2 regions of the Devosia chinhatensis genome follow, and region 1 is predicted to be linked to the other one. Evidence: predicted binding sites of a transcription regulator. Region 1 holds the regulator's gene; the other holds the start of a gene.
What was found. Region 1 encodes PhoB, which activates phosphate uptake and scavenging genes when phosphate is short. Its sites were predicted from a motif close to TGTCATNNANCTGTCAT; they were not measured.

Region 1 (7,988 bases):
GTCAACCAGCTCACCGGCGATACCGATTTCACCGGCCCGCAATCGCTGGTCGCCTTCGCGCTGGGCCTCACGCTCTTCATCATGACGCTATGCCTCAACATCGTCGCCCTCTACATCGTCCGCCGCTTCCGGGAGCAGTACGAATGACCGACACCACGCTCGCTTCCGCCGCCGAACGGCGCAAACTGGTGCGCGCCGGCCTCGCCCGCCGCCATCTGGGCGAACGCCTGTTCCGACTGTTCGGCATCGTCGCCATCTGCCTGGCGCTGGGCTTTGTCGCCCTGCTGTTCACCGATGTGCTGCGCAAGGGTATTCCGGCCTTCACCCAGGCCAATCTGCGCCTTGAAGTGACCTTCGATCCCGAGGTCCTCAATGTCGATCCCGCGCCTGTCCGCGCCGCCGGACAGTCCGATGCGGACTACCGCTCGCAGCGTCTCGCCTGGGAGCGCCAGGTGGCCATGCTCAACTGGAACACTGTCATCGAGGCGGCCCTGCGCCGGGCTGCGCCCGAAGGCTTCGAGATCGACAGCCGCCAGCTGCTCACCATCCCCGAAAGCGATGCCCGCCACCGCGTGCGCCAGGCCTTTGTAGAAAACCCCGGCCTGCTTGGGCAGACCGTGACCATCGACGTGCTCGGCTCGGCAAACACCGACAACTGGGCCAAGGGCAACATCAACCGCGACCTCGGCGACGCCCAGCAGCAGCTCTCGGCCCCCGCCCGTGCGCTCATCGACATTTTCGAGGAAAACGGCACCATCACCCAGGGCTTTGCCTGGTCGCTCTTCACCAATGTCGACAGCCGCTCCGCGCCCGCCTCCGCTGGCCTGCTCGGCGCGCTCATGGGCACGTTCTGGATGATGCTGATCGTCATCGTGCTGGCCGTGCCGCTCGGGGTGGGCAGCGCCATCTATCTCGAGGAATTCGCGCCCAAGTCGCGGCTGACCGATCTCATCGAGGTCAATATCAACAACCTCGCCGCCGTGCCCTCCATCGTCTTTGGCCTTCTGGGCGCCGCGGTCTTCATCAACTGGTTCCGCCTGCCGCTTTCGGCTCCCCTGGCCGGCGGCCTCGTGCTGACGCTGATGACCCTGCCCACCATCATCATCGCCACCCGCGCCGCACTCAAGGGCGTGTCCCCGGCCCTCCGTCAGGCCGCTCTGGGCATGGGTGCAAGCAAGACGCAGATGGTGTTCCACCACGTCCTGCCCGTGACCTTCCCGTCCATCCTCACCGCCACCATCATCGGCGTGGCACAGGCCATGGGGGAAACCGCCCCGCTGCTGCTCATCGGCATGAATGCCTTCGTCGCCTCCGTACCGGGCACGCCCCTTGATCAGGCCACCGCCCTGCCCGTCCAGATCTTCCTCTGGCAGGGCAATGAGAACCGCAATTTCTTCGAGCCGCGCACTTCCGCCGCCATCATGGTGCTGCTGGCTTTCATGATCACTCTCAACGCCATCGCAATCTTCCTGCGATCCCGCCTTGAAAAGCGCGCTTAAGGAGAACCACAATGGATATGCTTGCCGGCAAGGTTAAAGCCCCCAAGAAGACCCTGAGCGCCAATCTGGACCCCATGGACATGATCGAGCCCAATATCCGCCTCACCGCCCGCGACGTCACCGTGCACTACGGCGCCAAGCAGGCCCTGCATGGCATCTCGATCGACATTCCCGACCGCGCCGTCACCGCCTTTATCGGACCCTCGGGCTGCGGCAAGTCGACCTTCCTGCGCTGCATCAACCGCATGAACGACACGATCGAGGGCGCCAAGGTCGGCGGCAAGATCGAGCTCGACGGCCAGGATATCTACGCCAACGATCTCGACGTGGTCGAACTGCGCGCCCGCGTCGGCATGGTGTTCCAGAAACCAAACCCCTTCCCCAAGTCCATCTACGACAACGTCGCCTATGGCCCGCGCATCCACGGTCTGGCCAGAAACAAGACCGATCTCGACGAGATCGTCGTGTCCTCGCTGCGCAAGGCCGGCCTCTTCGAAGAGGTCAAGGATCGCCTGACCGAACCCGGCACCGGCCTTTCCGGCGGCCAGCAGCAGCGTCTTTGCATTGCCCGCGCCATCGCAGTCGGCCCCGAAGTCATTCTCATGGACGAGCCCTGCTCGGCGCTCGACCCCATCGCCACCGCCATTATTGAAGAGCTGATCGACGAGCTGCGCACCAATTACACCATCGTCATCGTCACCCACTCAATGCAGCAGGCCGCCCGCGTCAGCCAGAAGACCGCCTTCTTCCACCTCGGCAACCTCATCGAAAAAGGCGACACCGAGGAAATCTTCACCAACCCGGTGAACAAACAGACCCAGGACTACATCATGGGCCGCATCGGCTAAGCGCGGGAGAGGATCAGAACATGCCAAATACCGGCGCCGAACACATCGTCACGTCCTACAATGAAGAGCTGCTCGCCCTCGCCCAGGCCATTGCCGAAATGGGCGGCCAGGTCGAGGTCGCCATCGAGAACGGCACCCGCGCCTTGCTCAAGCTCGATCGCGAGCTGGCCGATGTCACCATCATTGCCGATCAGCGCATCGACGACATGCAGCGCCGGATCGACGAGATGGCCGTCTCCATGATCGCCCGCCGCCAGCCCATGGCGTCCGACCTGCGGTCGATCATCACCGCCATCCACGTGGCCAATGACCTCGAGCGCATCGGCGACATGGCCAAGCAGCTGGCCCGGCGCTCGCTCAAGCTCGAAGGCATCAGCCTGCAGCCCACCTTCTATAATGGCGTCAAGAACATGACCGCCCTGGTGCTGCGGCAGGTCAAGGACAGCCTCGACGCCTATGGCAACCGCGAGGCGGCCGCCTCCGTCGACGTGTGCAACCGCGATGACGAGGTCGATGCCATGCACACCTCTCTCTTCCGCGAGCTGCTCACCTACATGCTCGAAGATCCGCGCAACATCACCACCTGCACCCATCTGCTCTTCTGCGCCAAGAATCTCGAGCGCATCGGCGACCACGCGACCAACATCGCCGAACGCGCCTATTACCTGGCCACGGGCAAGCAGCTGACCAGCGAGGAACAGCAATTGCGCCGCACGCAGATCAAGGCTTAGCGGGCGGTCCGCGCAGCAGACGAAAGGCTCCAGTGGAGCCTTTCAGGCCGCTAAGGCCATAAGAGCTTGGAACGTCCCGCAAGGCAATTCTCTCCAGTGGAAAGAATTGAGGGAACAAGGCTCGAATGGCGGGAAATAACCACATACACGGCACGCCTACGGCGCCGACCGACGGAGCACGCCCATATGCCCGCGACCATCCTCATCGTCGAAGACGAAGCCGACATCGCCCTCCTTCTCCGCTACAATCTCGAAGCGGAGGGCTTTCGCGTCGTTACCGCCGAAACCGGCGACGAAGCCACCCATGCCATTGCCGAAAAACTCCCCGACCTGATCCTGCTCGACTGGATGCTGCCCGAAATTTCCGGCATCGAGCTCTGCCGCCGCCTGCGCGCCCGCGAGGAAACCAGCCACGTGCCGATCATCATGCTGACCGCTCGTGGCGAGGAAGAAGAGCGCGTGCGCGGCCTCACCACCGGCGCCGACGACTACATGGTCAAGCCCTTCTCCGTCCCCGAGCTGCTGGCGCGCATCCAGTCCCTCCTGCGCCGCGCCAACCCCAACCTCGTCACCGCCGCCCTCAAGGTCGGCGATCTCGAACTCGACCGCACCACTCACCGCGTGCGCCGCGCCAGCCGCGACGTCCATCTCGGCCCCACCGAATACCGTCTGCTCGAATATCTCATGCGCCATCCCGGCCGCGTCTATTCGCGCGAGCAATTGCTCGATGGCGTCTGGGGCAATGACGTCTATGTCGACGAGCGCACTGTCGACGTGCATATCGGCCGCCTCCGCCGCGCGATCAATCGCGGCAAGGAGGTCGACCCGATCCGAACCGTCCGCGGTGCCGGCTACGCCTTCGACGAACGCTTCGCCCAGACAGCCTAGATCGTCTGGGACCACTTGCCGCCGAACTGCCCCAAAGTTGCGCCAAACCGTAATGACTTGAGCCCGTGCCTCCGGCACCCTGTTCGTCTTTCCTTGGAGCGCTCCCGGCAATGATCGAAAAATACGTCCAAAGACCGAATGCGCAGCTCTACACGCAGGCATGGGGTCAGCCGCTGCGCGGCACTATCCTCTTGGCCATGGGCGCCACCGCCTCCTCGGCCTGGTGGCCAATCGCCCTGATCGACGCGCTGGCCGGTGCCGGCTACCAGGTTATCGTCTTCGACCACCGCGACACGGGCCGCTCCACCCTTTTCCCTCCGGGAACCCCACCCTACGACCTCCCCGACCTGGTCGAGGACGTCATCGCCATTCTCGACGCCTATGCGGTCTCGTCCGTCCATCTCGTGGGCATGTCTTTGGGCGGTCTGGTGGCGCAGATCGTCACCCTCCAGCATCCCGGCCGCGTCGCGACCCTCACCGTCTTTGCCGGCGAGCCGCTGAACAGCGCCTATGATGGCGAGGGCATGCCGCCTGAGATCATGGAGCATTTCTCCGGCATGGCCACGCTCGACTGGAGCCGTCGCGAAGATGTCACCCAATTCCTGCTGCGCATTGCCGAGCTGAGTGCCGCCCCCGATCGCCCCTTTGACCGGCATGCGGCGCTTGAGCGCATCGGCCGCGAGCTGGACCATACATCCGCCATCCAGAGCGCCTTCAATCACGCCATGCTGGAAGGCAAGATCGACCCGGGCCTCCACGCCGCCGACATCACCCGGCCGACCTTGGTCATCCATGGCGCGGGCGATCCGCTCATCTCGGTCGCCGCAGCGAAAAAGACTCACGAGCTGATCCCCAACGCAAGACTGACCGTGCTCGAAAAGGTCGGGCACGAAATCACCCCCGCCGAAATCCCCACGCTCTCCCAGGCGATCCTCGGTTTCATTCGCAGCGCTCCGACCGTGCAAAGAGCCTAGAACGCAGGGAATTCACCGGGTTCCGCCATCCAAGGCCGAGATATGCTGAACCGCGTTTAGGCCAGGCCCGCAACGTGCAAGGCGAGGCCGGCGATAGCGCAGCCGGCCAGCACTTTGACCGGGCCGAGCTTGAAGCGAAAGACAGCGACAATCGCGGCGAGCGCCAAGGCCGCCGCTGCCGGATTGATCGACGTGAAGACCGGCACGTCGAGATCGAGCCCGAAGCCGCCAATCGTGCGGACCTCAGCAAAGATCACATGCAGGCCGAACCAGACGGCAAGATTGAGGATGACGCCAACCACGGCTGCGGTGATGGCCGTCAAAGCCGCCGACAATACCTGATTGTCGCGCAGCCGCTCGATGAAGGGCGCGCCGAGGAAAATCCACAGGAAACAGGGCATGAACGTGACCCAGGTGGTCAAAAGCCCGCCCAATGTGCCCGCCACCAGGGGCGAGAGCCCGTTCGCATCGCGAAAGGCGCCCATGAAGCCGACGAATTGGGTGACCATGATCAAGGGACCCGGCGTGGTCTCGGCCATGCCCAGCCCGTCGAGCATCTCACCCGGCGCCAGCCAGCCGAAATTCTGCACTGCTTCCTGGGCGACATAGGCCAGCACGGCATAGGCGCCTCCGAATGTCACCACGGCCATGACGCTGAAAAATCCGGCAATCTGCGCGAAGACATTGGCCGGTCCGAACAGCGCGAACAGCAGGGCCACAGGGGCCAGCCAGAAGATCAGAAAAACGGCCGAGATCCGGAAGGCCCAGCCTCGATTGACCTGGGTGTGCTCGGGCGATTCTTCGCCAAGCAGCGTGTCGGCGTCATCGACCTCTGCCTGCCCGACCTTGCCGTGGCCACCACCACCCTGGAAGGCGGGCAGGCCCTGACGCGCCCCGATAAACCCGATCAGCCCGGCAGCCAGGATGATTAGCGGGAACGGCACGCCGAAAACGAAGATCGCGACGAAGGAAGCAGCGGCGATCCCCATCATCGCGGTGTTTTTCAGCGCCCGCGACCCGATGCGGATCACTGCTTGGACGACGATGGCCAGCACAGCCGCCTTGAGCCCGAAGAACAGCGCCTCGATCGGGCCGACATCGCCGTAAAGCGCATAGATCCAGCTTAACCCCATGATCGCGACCATGCCGGGCAGCACGAACAGCACACCGGCGATCAGCCCGCCAAGCGTGCGATGCATCAGCCAGCCGATATAGACGGCCAGCTGCATCGCCTCCGGACCGGGCAGCAGCATGCAGAAATTGAGCGCATGGAGGAACCGCTTCTCCCCCAGCCAGCGCTGTTCTTCGACGAGAATGCGATGCATGAGCGCAATCTGCCCGGCAGGGCCGCCAAAGCTGAGAAGGCCGATGCGGGCCCAGATGCGAATAGCCTCGCTCAGGGTGGGATAGTCACGGTCCTGCATCCGTCTGCCTTCATGTCTTAGCGGACCAGCCATGGATTGGTGGGTCGCCCCAGCGTTAGCCGCATGGTCGCTTTCGATGCAAGCACGGGATTGGGATGGCCTGCCCCCGCCGGCTATGAATTGCCATGGGCGCCGCAATGATCCATCCTTCGGCGCGTACACGATCGAGACACATAATGCCCTTTCATGACATTACGATTGTGCCGGTGCGCACCGAGCGCAAGGCAGCCTATCTCGCATTCTCCGCCCGCATCGCCGAGATCTACCGGGAGCATGGCGCGCTGCGTGTGCTCGATTGCTGGCAGTCCGAGGAGGCGAGCGACGACGCCGATTTCCATGCAGCCGATGCGATGGACGATTATGCCCCGGCCAGCCTTCCCAACATGAAAAGGCTGGCCGGAGCCGATGCCGCGGAGACCGTGGTGGTTTCGGTGATCGAGTGGCCAAGCCGAGAGATACGCGACCGGGCCGTCAAGACTGTCGCCACTGACCCCCGGATAGTGGCCACCATGAGCGAGGAACCGGTTTTCGACGGGGGGCGGGTAATCGCTGGCGGCTTCGAGGTCGCGCTTGATCTGCCGGGGCCCGGGGCAGAAAGCCCGGACACCGGCGACTAGCGCTCTCAGAGGCGGTTGGCAGCGATGCGCTGCTGCAGGTAATCATGGGCCGTGATCGGCTCGTACTTGCCGCCCGGCCCCTTGATGATCGCATCCTTGTTGGCCTGGCAGAAGAAGGGCAGCGAATAGCGCGGCCCCAGATATTCATGCGCGGCCGGCATGCGCACCCGGTGCAGCGTGGACAGAAGCTGGTCGTCGCTCCAGCGCATCAGCATGTCGCCGATATTGCAGGTGACCACCCCAGCCTTGGGCTCCACGTCGGTCCAGGCCAGTTCCCCGTCCGATTCCTTGCCCGGGCAAAGCTGCAATCCGCCTTGGCCGACACGCTGGTGCAGCAGGGTCAGGCAATCGAAATCGGTATGCGCACCGGCGCGCCAACCCTTGAAGTCGTCGGGTTTGGCATTTTCCATGGGCAGATAATGGATGAGCCGAAGCGTGCTCTGATATTCGGGCGACAGCGGGTCATGGGCATCGGTAAAGAAGTCCGGTTCGAAACCGAGCTTCATGGCAAAACAGGAGAGAACCTGCATCCCCAAGGCCCAATTGGCCCGCTCGAACGCCAGCATCGTAGCCTTGAACCCGGCCAGTTCGGAACCCCTTGGCCACAGGCCCGCCATGCGCGGCGTGGTGATCTGGTAGGATTCCTTGTTGTCGGCCGTGCCGGTCGAGGGGCGCACCTGCGCCTTGTATTCCCATCCGGCATTGGTGCCCTTGCCCAGCGGGTATTGCGCCTTGGTCTCTTCGGGCAGATCGAAGAATTTTGCCGTCATGTCGAAGGCGGCATCGATCTGGCTTTGCGGAATGCCGTGATTGATCAGCTGGAAAAACCCGATCCGGGTGGCCGCATCCCAGAGCTGGTCGGCGATCTCGCCCTTGCGATTGTCGAAATCGCTCATGTCGATCTGCGGAACGTCGCGATGCATGACGGTGCCGACACCGCCAATGCCCTTTTCCTTGTTAAGTTCGGCCAAGCCATATTCGGCTGCCGCTGCCTGTGCTGTCATGAT
Region 2 (7,988 bases), 210 kb from region 1:
GAGTTAGTCGCCTTTACGGGCAGAGCCGGGGCCGCTGGTGACAGCGGCGGTTCCCATCAACACAAGCGGGGCAGCGTGCCCCGATGGGACCAAGTCCGGAACCCCATGCGGTTCCGGTGTCGAATGGACTTTGAAGATGAGCACTGAGATCACCACCGATGTCGTTGTCATTGGCGCGGGCCCCTGCGGGCTGTTCGCAGCCTTCGAACTCGGATTGCTCGACCTTAAATGTCACTTCATTGACATTCTCGACCGCCCGGGCGGGCAGTGTGCCGAGCTTTATCCGGAAAAGCCGATCTATGACATTCCCGGCTTTCCGGTCGTCACTGGCCAGCAGCTGACCGACAATCTGATGGCGCAGATCGCGCCATTCTCGCCCGAATTCCATTTCTCGCGCATGGTCAATTCCATCGAGAAGCTGGAAGACGGTTCGTTCAAGTTGCAGACCGATGCCGACGAGACCTTTTTCACCAAGGTGGTGGTGATCGCGGCCGGTGGTGGCTCGTTCCAGCCCAAGCGCCCGCCTGTGCCCGAAATCGAGCAGTATGAGAACAAGTCGGTCTTCTATGCCGTGCGCAAGATGGAAGATTTCCGCGGGCAGGACGTGGTCATTGTCGGCGGTGGAGATTCGGCGCTGGACTGGACGCTCAACCTGCAGCCCATCGTACGGACGCTGACGCTGGTGCATCGCCGCGACGCCTTCAAGGCGGCGCCGGCATCCGTCAACAAGATGAAGGAGCTGGTGGCCGAGGGTAAGGTCAATTTCCAGCTCGGCCAGATCGCCAAGCTCGACGGCGATGACGGACAGATCAACCATGTGCATCTGGCGACCGAGGCCGGTGACCTTTCGATCCCGGCGACGCGCCTGCTGCCGTTCTTCGGCCTCACCATGAAGCTCGGTCCGGTGGCCGATTGGGGGCTGGAGCTCAACGACAATACGATCGTGGTCGATACCGAGAAGTTCGAGACCTCGGTGCCTGGCATCTTCGCCATCGGCGACATCAACTACTACCCCGGCAAGCTCAAGCTGATCCTCTCCGGCTTCCATGAAGCCGCGCTGATGGCGCAGGCGGCCAAGGCCATCATCTCGCCGGGCGAACGAGTGGTGTTCCAGTACACGACCAGTTCGACAAAGCTGCAGAAGAAGCTGGGCGTGGCGTAAGGCACTATCCGCGCCTCCCGGGTCATTGGCGGACTTGTCCTGGCAGTACAGCTCAGCGGGAGCATGGACCACCCGGTAAAGCCGGGTGGTGCCGCAGGAAGGATAGCCTTGCGGGTGGCCCCTCAACCCGCTATCCCCATCGCGCTGTTGAGGAGCGCTTTTTCATGAAGATCATCGTTACCGACCAGGCTGGCGACGTGCACGAGCTCGAAGGGCTCGAGGGCTGGCGCGTCATGGAAGTGATCCGTGACTGGGGCCTCAATATCAAAGCCGAGTGCGGCGGGGCGCTGAGCTGCGCCACCTGCCACTGCTATGTGGATTCGGAGTGGCTCGACGCGGTTGGCGCGCCGAGCGACGAGGAAGAGGATATGCTCGACAGCGTCGGCGATGTGAAGACGAACTCGCGCCTCTCCTGCCAGATCCTGTGCTCAGACGCCCTGGACGGACTGAAGCTGACGCTGGCACCGAGCGCGGCCAAGGACTGATCACAAGTCATCGTCATTGGCGATGCGTTAAGGCCTGTTGCTGCAGGATGAGGAAAATTCCTTATTCTATAGTAACATAGGTTATCAAATGGGCACAGGTTGCCAGGGCTGCCGTGACGGCGAAGAATTTCCGTTGCCCTTTACAATGGCCTTTCACCCCATTGTCGACATGGGTGCCCAGCGCATCTGGGGCTATGAGGCTCTTGTGCGCGGGATGGACGGCCAGGGGGCGGCGTCGGTCCTCTCCGCCGTGACGGATGCCAACCGCTACGTTTTCGACCAGGCCTGCCGGGTCAAGGCCATCGAGCTGGCGGGCCAATTCCTGCCCGAAGCATCGGATGCGCGGCTCTCGATCAACTTCATGCCCAATGCCGTTTACGAGCCGCGCGCCTGTATTCGCGCCACGCTTGCCGCCGCCGCCCGCACCCGCTTCAATCCCACGCGGCTGATGTTCGAATTCACGGAGAACGAGCACATGGCCGATGCGGCCCATGTGGCCAATATCGTGGCCGAATACAAACGCATGGGCTTCATAACGGCGCTGGATGATTTCGGTGCCGGTTATGCGGGCCTTGGGCTGCTGGCCAAGTTCCAGCCCGATCTCATCAAGATCGACATGGACCTGCTGCGTGGCGTGGACACTTCGCCCGCCCGACAGGTTATCGTTGCCGGGATCGTCAGCATTGCGCGCCAGCTCGATATCGAGGTGCTGGCCGAGGGCGTGGAAACGGAAGCCGAACTGCTCACATTGCGGGGCGCCGGGATCAACCTCTTTCAGGGCTATTACTTCGCCAAGCCGCAGATCGAGGCCTTCGCCTCGTCCGAACAGCTGGCGCTAGCCGCCTGAGCCCTTGCCGGCATCCTGGGTAACCTTGACCAGTTCGGGAATAAAATCCCGGACCATGGGTTGGGGCAGGGCGTCGAAGGGCAGGGGGCGGACGACGCGCATGGCGGCGATGCCGACACGCACGGTCATGAGGCCATTGACGACGCCTTCGCCCAGCCGGGCGGCGAGCTTGGCGGCAAGCCCTTGGCCGACCAGTTGCTCCACGACGCCATCGGTGAGCACGAGGCCGCCGGTGACGGCGAGGTGGGCAAGCACGGAGCCTGCCAGCCGCCAGAAGCCGAAAAAGCCGGGGCGCGCGCCATAGAGCGCGGCGATGGCACCGGCGAGGCGGATGCTTTCATAGATGACGAAGGCGATGTCGATCAGCGCACGGGGCGAAACGGCGGTGACCAAGGCCACGCGCCGCGCGGAGGCGGCGGTCAGCGCCTTGGCGCGCGCATCGAGCGGGGCCATGAGGCTGCGTTCGGCCAGGGTAATGACTTCTTGGCCGTCGAAGAGATTGGGAAGATTGGTTATTACGGTTTCGCGGGCGCGGGCGAGATCGGGACGGGCGGCATAGACGCCCTCGAGGTGGTCGATGACTACCCCTGCGCGCTTTCGGTCGTTGTCGGCGGCGGCGCGGGTGGCGTCGGCCTTGAGCGCGTCGAGCACGCGGAGACGGCGCAGAGCGAGGACTTCGCGCAGCACCAGGGCCGCGATGGCGACGAGGAATGCGCCCAGCAGGCCGAGCCCGACATAGCCGAGATATTGGTTGCTGGCGAAAAGGTCGCGGATCAGCCGGTCGGCGGCAAGGCCGAGGCCGGCGGAAACGAGAATGCCGCCCGTGGTCCAGGCGACGCGCCCGATCCAGCCCATGCGGCGAGGCGGGGGCGTGATCAGCTCGGGATCCGGCGCGGGATCGAAGGCCACCTCGACGATTTCGGCGCGGTCGGGCGTGAAGGCGCGCGGGGCGCGGCTGGCACCGGCAGCATCCTCGGGGCGGGTGATCGTGTGGGCGACGGGGCGCTTCATGCCATCCAGTCTCCAATGAGGTAGTCGAGCGCCCGGTCGAGGCGGATATGGGGCAGGACGGGTTCGCCATCGGCATTGCGCTCGAGCCGCTGGGGCGGGGCGAAGCGCAGGAAATTCAGCCCGACCGGATTGCCGTTCTCGAACAATGAATCCGGACGCTCCGGCAGGTCACCGGGAAATAGAGCAATTTCGGTTTTGCCATCATAGCTGGTGCCGTCCAGCACTTCGCCATTGAGCGGGGTGCCGATCAGCGTGGGCAGGGTTTCGCCATTCTCGCGGATCGTGCCCTCGCTGGTGGAGCGAATGCCGGCCATGGCGATGGAGCGGGTTTCGGCGCCTGCGAAACGCGCGCGGTTTCGCGCCATGCCGACCAGGCGATTGAGGATGGCTTCGAGCCGGTCGTGACTGGTGTGATGGACATGGTCGGCCTTGGTCGCGGCAAAGAGAATGCGATCGACGCGGCGATTGAAGGGGCGCAGCAGCAGGTTGGACTCGCCCTGGCGGAAGCAGGCGAGAACCTCGGTGAGGGCGACTTCGAGGTCGTTGACGGCGGCCGGGCCGGCATTGAGGGCGCGTAGCGTATCGACCAGCACGATCTGGCGGTCGAGACGGGCGAAATGATCGCGGAAGAAGGGGCGGACGATGCGGTCCTTGTAGGATTCATAGCGGTTTTCCAGCATGGCATAGAGGCTGGAATTGCGGTGTGTGCCAACGGGCCGGGGCAGGGGCGCAAAGGTCAGCGCGGGAGAACCTTCGAGATCGCCGGGCAGCAGGAAGCGACCGGGCGGGAGGGTCGAGAGCGCGCCATGTTCGCGCGAGCGGCGCAGATAGGTGGTGAAGGCAGAAGCGAGGCGTTCCGCATCGATATCGTTGGCGTCCCTGGAGATATCGGTGCTGTCGAGCTCGCGGAGGAATTCGGTGGCCTCGGCTTCATGGCCCGGTTGGCGGGCCCGATCCAGCGCCTGGGCGCTCCATTCGGCAAAGGACAGGCCCAGCAAAGGCAGGTCGAGCAGCCATTCGCCGGGATAATCGACGATATCGAGATTGAGCGTGGCGGGGCCGCGCATGCCGGACCACCATTTGGCCGACTGATATTTGATGACAATGCGCAGCTGGGAAATCCGCCGCGTGCTTTCCGGCCAGAATGGGGGATTGGCCGTCAGCGCCGCCAGATGCTGCTCATAGGCAAAGCGGGGAATGGTGGCGTCGGGATATTCGGCCAGCTTGGCGCCGATGAAGCGGCCATCGGCCAGCGGGGCAAAGCCGGGCAGTCGCCCCTGGGTCAGCAGGTTATGCACGAGGGCAGTGATGAAAATGGTCTTGCCGGCGCGGCTGAGGCCGGTGACGCCGAGGCGAAGGGTGGGCGTGAAGACGCCCGTCGCGCTATCGGCCAGATTGGAGAGGGCTATGCCCAGTTCGTCGGTCAGTGTGGTCGGCGGCTGCGGCAAGGCGGAATCCCTCTTGTTCATGCAAGGTAGGGGCTCGTCCCGGCAATGCAAGAGCGGCGCGCCGTCATCCAATTGTCATTGCGTTGTTACCGGGACGTCAGGCGCAGCGCTTAAGCCCTCCCGGTCCGCCCCGACAGGCGGTTGCTGTGAGGAGCACCCGATGAACGACCAAACCCCGATCTTCAAGACGTCCCAGCTGGAGGCTGCCGATGCGGCGCCGCGGAATACGTCCGGCAATCCCACGATGGGCGAGCTGATCAGCGCCCGCTTTTCCCGCCGCGGTTTTCTCAAGGGCTCGCTGGCCGTTTCGGCCATCGCCGCCACGGTCAGCCCGCTGGCGATCCTGACCGCAGGCGACGCCAAGGCTGCCGGCAATTCGGCTTTCTCCTTCAATGAAGTCGAAGCCGGCGTGGATGAAACCCATCACGTCGCCGAAGGCTATGACGCCGATGTGCTGCTGCGCTGGGGCGATGGCCTCTTCCCCGATGCGCCCGAATTCGACCCGGCCAACCAGAGCGCGGCCGCCCAGGCGCGCCAGTTCGGCTACAATAACGACTATGTCGGCTATATCCCGCTCGATGGCTCGGACGAACACGGCCTGCTCGTGGTCAACCACGAATATACCAATCCGCACCTGATGTTTCCGGGCCTGGTGACCCTTGCCGAAGGCGAGATCACCATGAATGCGCTCACCAAGGAGCAGGTCGATATCGAGCTGATGGCCCATGGCGGCACGATCGTTGAGATCGAGAAGGTCGACGGCAAGTGGCAGGTGGTCAAGGACGGCCAGTACAATCGCCGCATCACCGCGGAAACCGAGATGCAGCTGACCGGCCCGGCCGCCGGCCATGACCGGCTCAAGACCAATGCCGATGCGACCGGAACCAAGGTATTCGGCACGATCAACAATTGCGCCGGCGGCGTCACGCCCTGGGGCACCTACATCATGGCCGAGGAAAACATCCACGGCTATTTCGGCGGCGAGTTGCCGTCCGATCATCCCGAGGCTGCCAACTATGACCGCCTGGGCATTCCGGAAGGCTCCTATGAATGGGCCGCGCATTACGATCGCTTCGACGTCTCCAAGGAGCCCAACGAGCCCAACCGCTTCGGCTATATCGTCGAAGTCGACCCGATGGACCCGAACTCGGTGCCCAAGAAGCGCACGGCGCTGGGCCGCTTCAAGCATGAAGGCGCGGAATCCATCGTCAGCAAGGATGGCCGCGTCGTCTTCTATCTCGGCGACGACGAGCGCTTCGACTATGTTTATAAGTTCGTGACGTCGGGCACCTACAATCCCGATGATCGTGCGGCCAATATGGACCTGCTGGACGAGGGCACGCTCTATGTCGCCCGCTTCGCAGAAGACGGCTCCATGGAGTGGATGCCGCTGGTTCACGGCCAGGGTCCGCTGACGGAAGATAACGGCTTTGCCAGCCAGGCCGACGTCGTCATTGAAACGCGCCGCGCCGCCGACCTGCTCGGCGCCACCAAGATGGATCGCCCCGAGGACATCGAACCCAATGCCAGCAATGGCAAGGTCTATGTCATGCTGACCAACAATACCCGCCGCGAGGCGGACCAGGTCGATGCCGCCAACCCGACGGCCAAGAATGCCTTCGGTCATATCATCGAAATCGCCGAGGCGGATGGCGACTTCGCTGCCGAGACCGGCAGCTGGGAAATCCTGCTTAAATGCGGTGACCCGTCCATCGCTGAAGTCGGCGCCACCTTCTCGACCGACACCACCGCCAATGGCTGGTTCGGCATGCCGGACAATTGCGCCGTGGACAGCGATGGGCGCCTGTGGGTGTCCACCGATGGCAACAGCCCGTCCGGCACGGGTCGTACCGATGGCCTTTGGGCCGTGGATACCGAGGGCGATGCCCGCGCGACGTCCAAGCTCTTCTTCCGCGTGCCGGTGGGCGCTGAAATGTGCGGCCCGGTCTTTACTGAGGATGGCGAAACGCTGTTCCTCGCCGTGCAGCACCCGGCCGATGGCGGCGACGACTGGGAAGGCTTCGGCCGTCCGTCCTACTACGAGGACCTCTCCACCCGCTGGCCTGATTTCGACGATGCCATGCCGACCCGCCCGTCGGTAGTCGTCGTCACCAAGCAGGGTGGCGGCAAGATCGCCGTCTGATCCGGTGGAATGCCAATAGGAAGGGGCCCAGCAGGGCCCCTTTTTTAGTTTCCGATCTCGTCCAGTCTATAGGGCGTGGTCTGGTAGATCTCGTTGATCCAGTTCTGGAACAGCAGATGGGCGTGGCTGCGCCAGCGGTTTTCCGGCTCCTGGCTGGTGTCGCCATCGGGGAAGAGATTGGCGGGCGGCGGCGTGTCGAGGCCAGCGGCGATGTCGCGCTCATATTCGTCGGCCAGCGAGCGGTTGTCATATTCCAGGTGATTGAGGAAATAGACCGCGCGTCCATCCTTGCGTTCGAGCATGCAGAGCCCGAGATCGGCATTGTCGATCAGCACGTCGAGATCGTCGCCGATGCTGGCGCGGTCGATGTCATTGTAGCGCGAGACCGGGATCATCGGGCTGTCGGACAGGCCGCGCAGCCAGGGCGAGCCGGGCTTGACGATCTGGTGCCGGAAGACGCCGAAAGCCTTGTTGTCCATGCGGTAGCGGCGCGCGCCGTGGAAATGGTGCAACGCGGCCTGTGCCCCCCAGCAGATGAACATGGTGTGGTGCACATTGGTGCGCGTCCACTCCATGATTTCGAGCATTTCGGGCCAATAGCGCACATCCTCGAAGGGGATATTGGCGATGGGGGCGCCGGTGACGATGAAGCCGTCGAACTTGCGCTCCTTCACCTCTTCCCAGGTCTGGTAGAAGGAGGTGAGGTATTCCTCGGACGTGTGCTTGGACTGGTGTTCGGTGATGCGCACGAGGCTGAGATTGATCTGCAGCGGGGTGGCGCCGATCAGGCGAGTGAACTGTGTCTCGGTGCGCTCCTTGTTCGGCATCAGGTTGAGCAGGCCAAACTCGAGCGGGCGGATGTCCTGCCGCGCGGCGCGGCTGGAATCCATGA

Region 2: the regulator PhoB is predicted to act here: its motif matches at 5,016-5,032, upstream of VE26_RS08895 (PhoX family protein).

What each region holds. Positions count from the first base shown of each region.
Region 1 covers NZ_JZEY01000054.1:2,033,712-2,041,699, forward strand. Annotated here, with positions in the region: gene pstC (phosphate ABC transporter permease subunit PstC) at 1-147, shown strand, start outside; gene pstA (phosphate ABC transporter permease PstA) at 144-1,499, shown strand; gene pstB (phosphate ABC transporter ATP-binding protein PstB) at 1,574-2,347, shown strand; gene phoU (phosphate signaling complex protein PhoU) at 2,368-3,078, shown strand; gene phoB (phosphate regulon transcriptional regulator PhoB) at 3,265-3,966, shown strand; gene VE26_RS09825 (alpha/beta fold hydrolase) at 4,077-4,940, shown strand; gene chrA (chromate efflux transporter) at 4,997-6,397, opposite strand; gene VE26_RS09835 (DUF1428 domain-containing protein) at 6,541-6,981, shown strand; gene VE26_RS09840 (isopenicillin N synthase family dioxygenase) at 6,987-7,985, opposite strand.
Region 2 covers NZ_JZEY01000054.1:1,826,280-1,834,267, reverse strand. Annotated here, with positions in the region: gene VE26_RS08920 (NAD(P)/FAD-dependent oxidoreductase) at 137-1,162, shown strand; gene VE26_RS08915 (2Fe-2S iron-sulfur cluster-binding protein) at 1,327-1,647, shown strand; gene VE26_RS08910 (EAL domain-containing protein) at 1,736-2,494, shown strand; gene VE26_RS08905 (YcjF family protein) at 2,483-3,505, opposite strand; gene VE26_RS08900 (YcjX family GTP-binding protein) at 3,502-4,974, opposite strand; gene VE26_RS08895 (PhoX family protein) at 5,114-7,096, shown strand; gene VE26_RS08890 (homoserine O-succinyltransferase) at 7,141-7,988, opposite strand, start outside.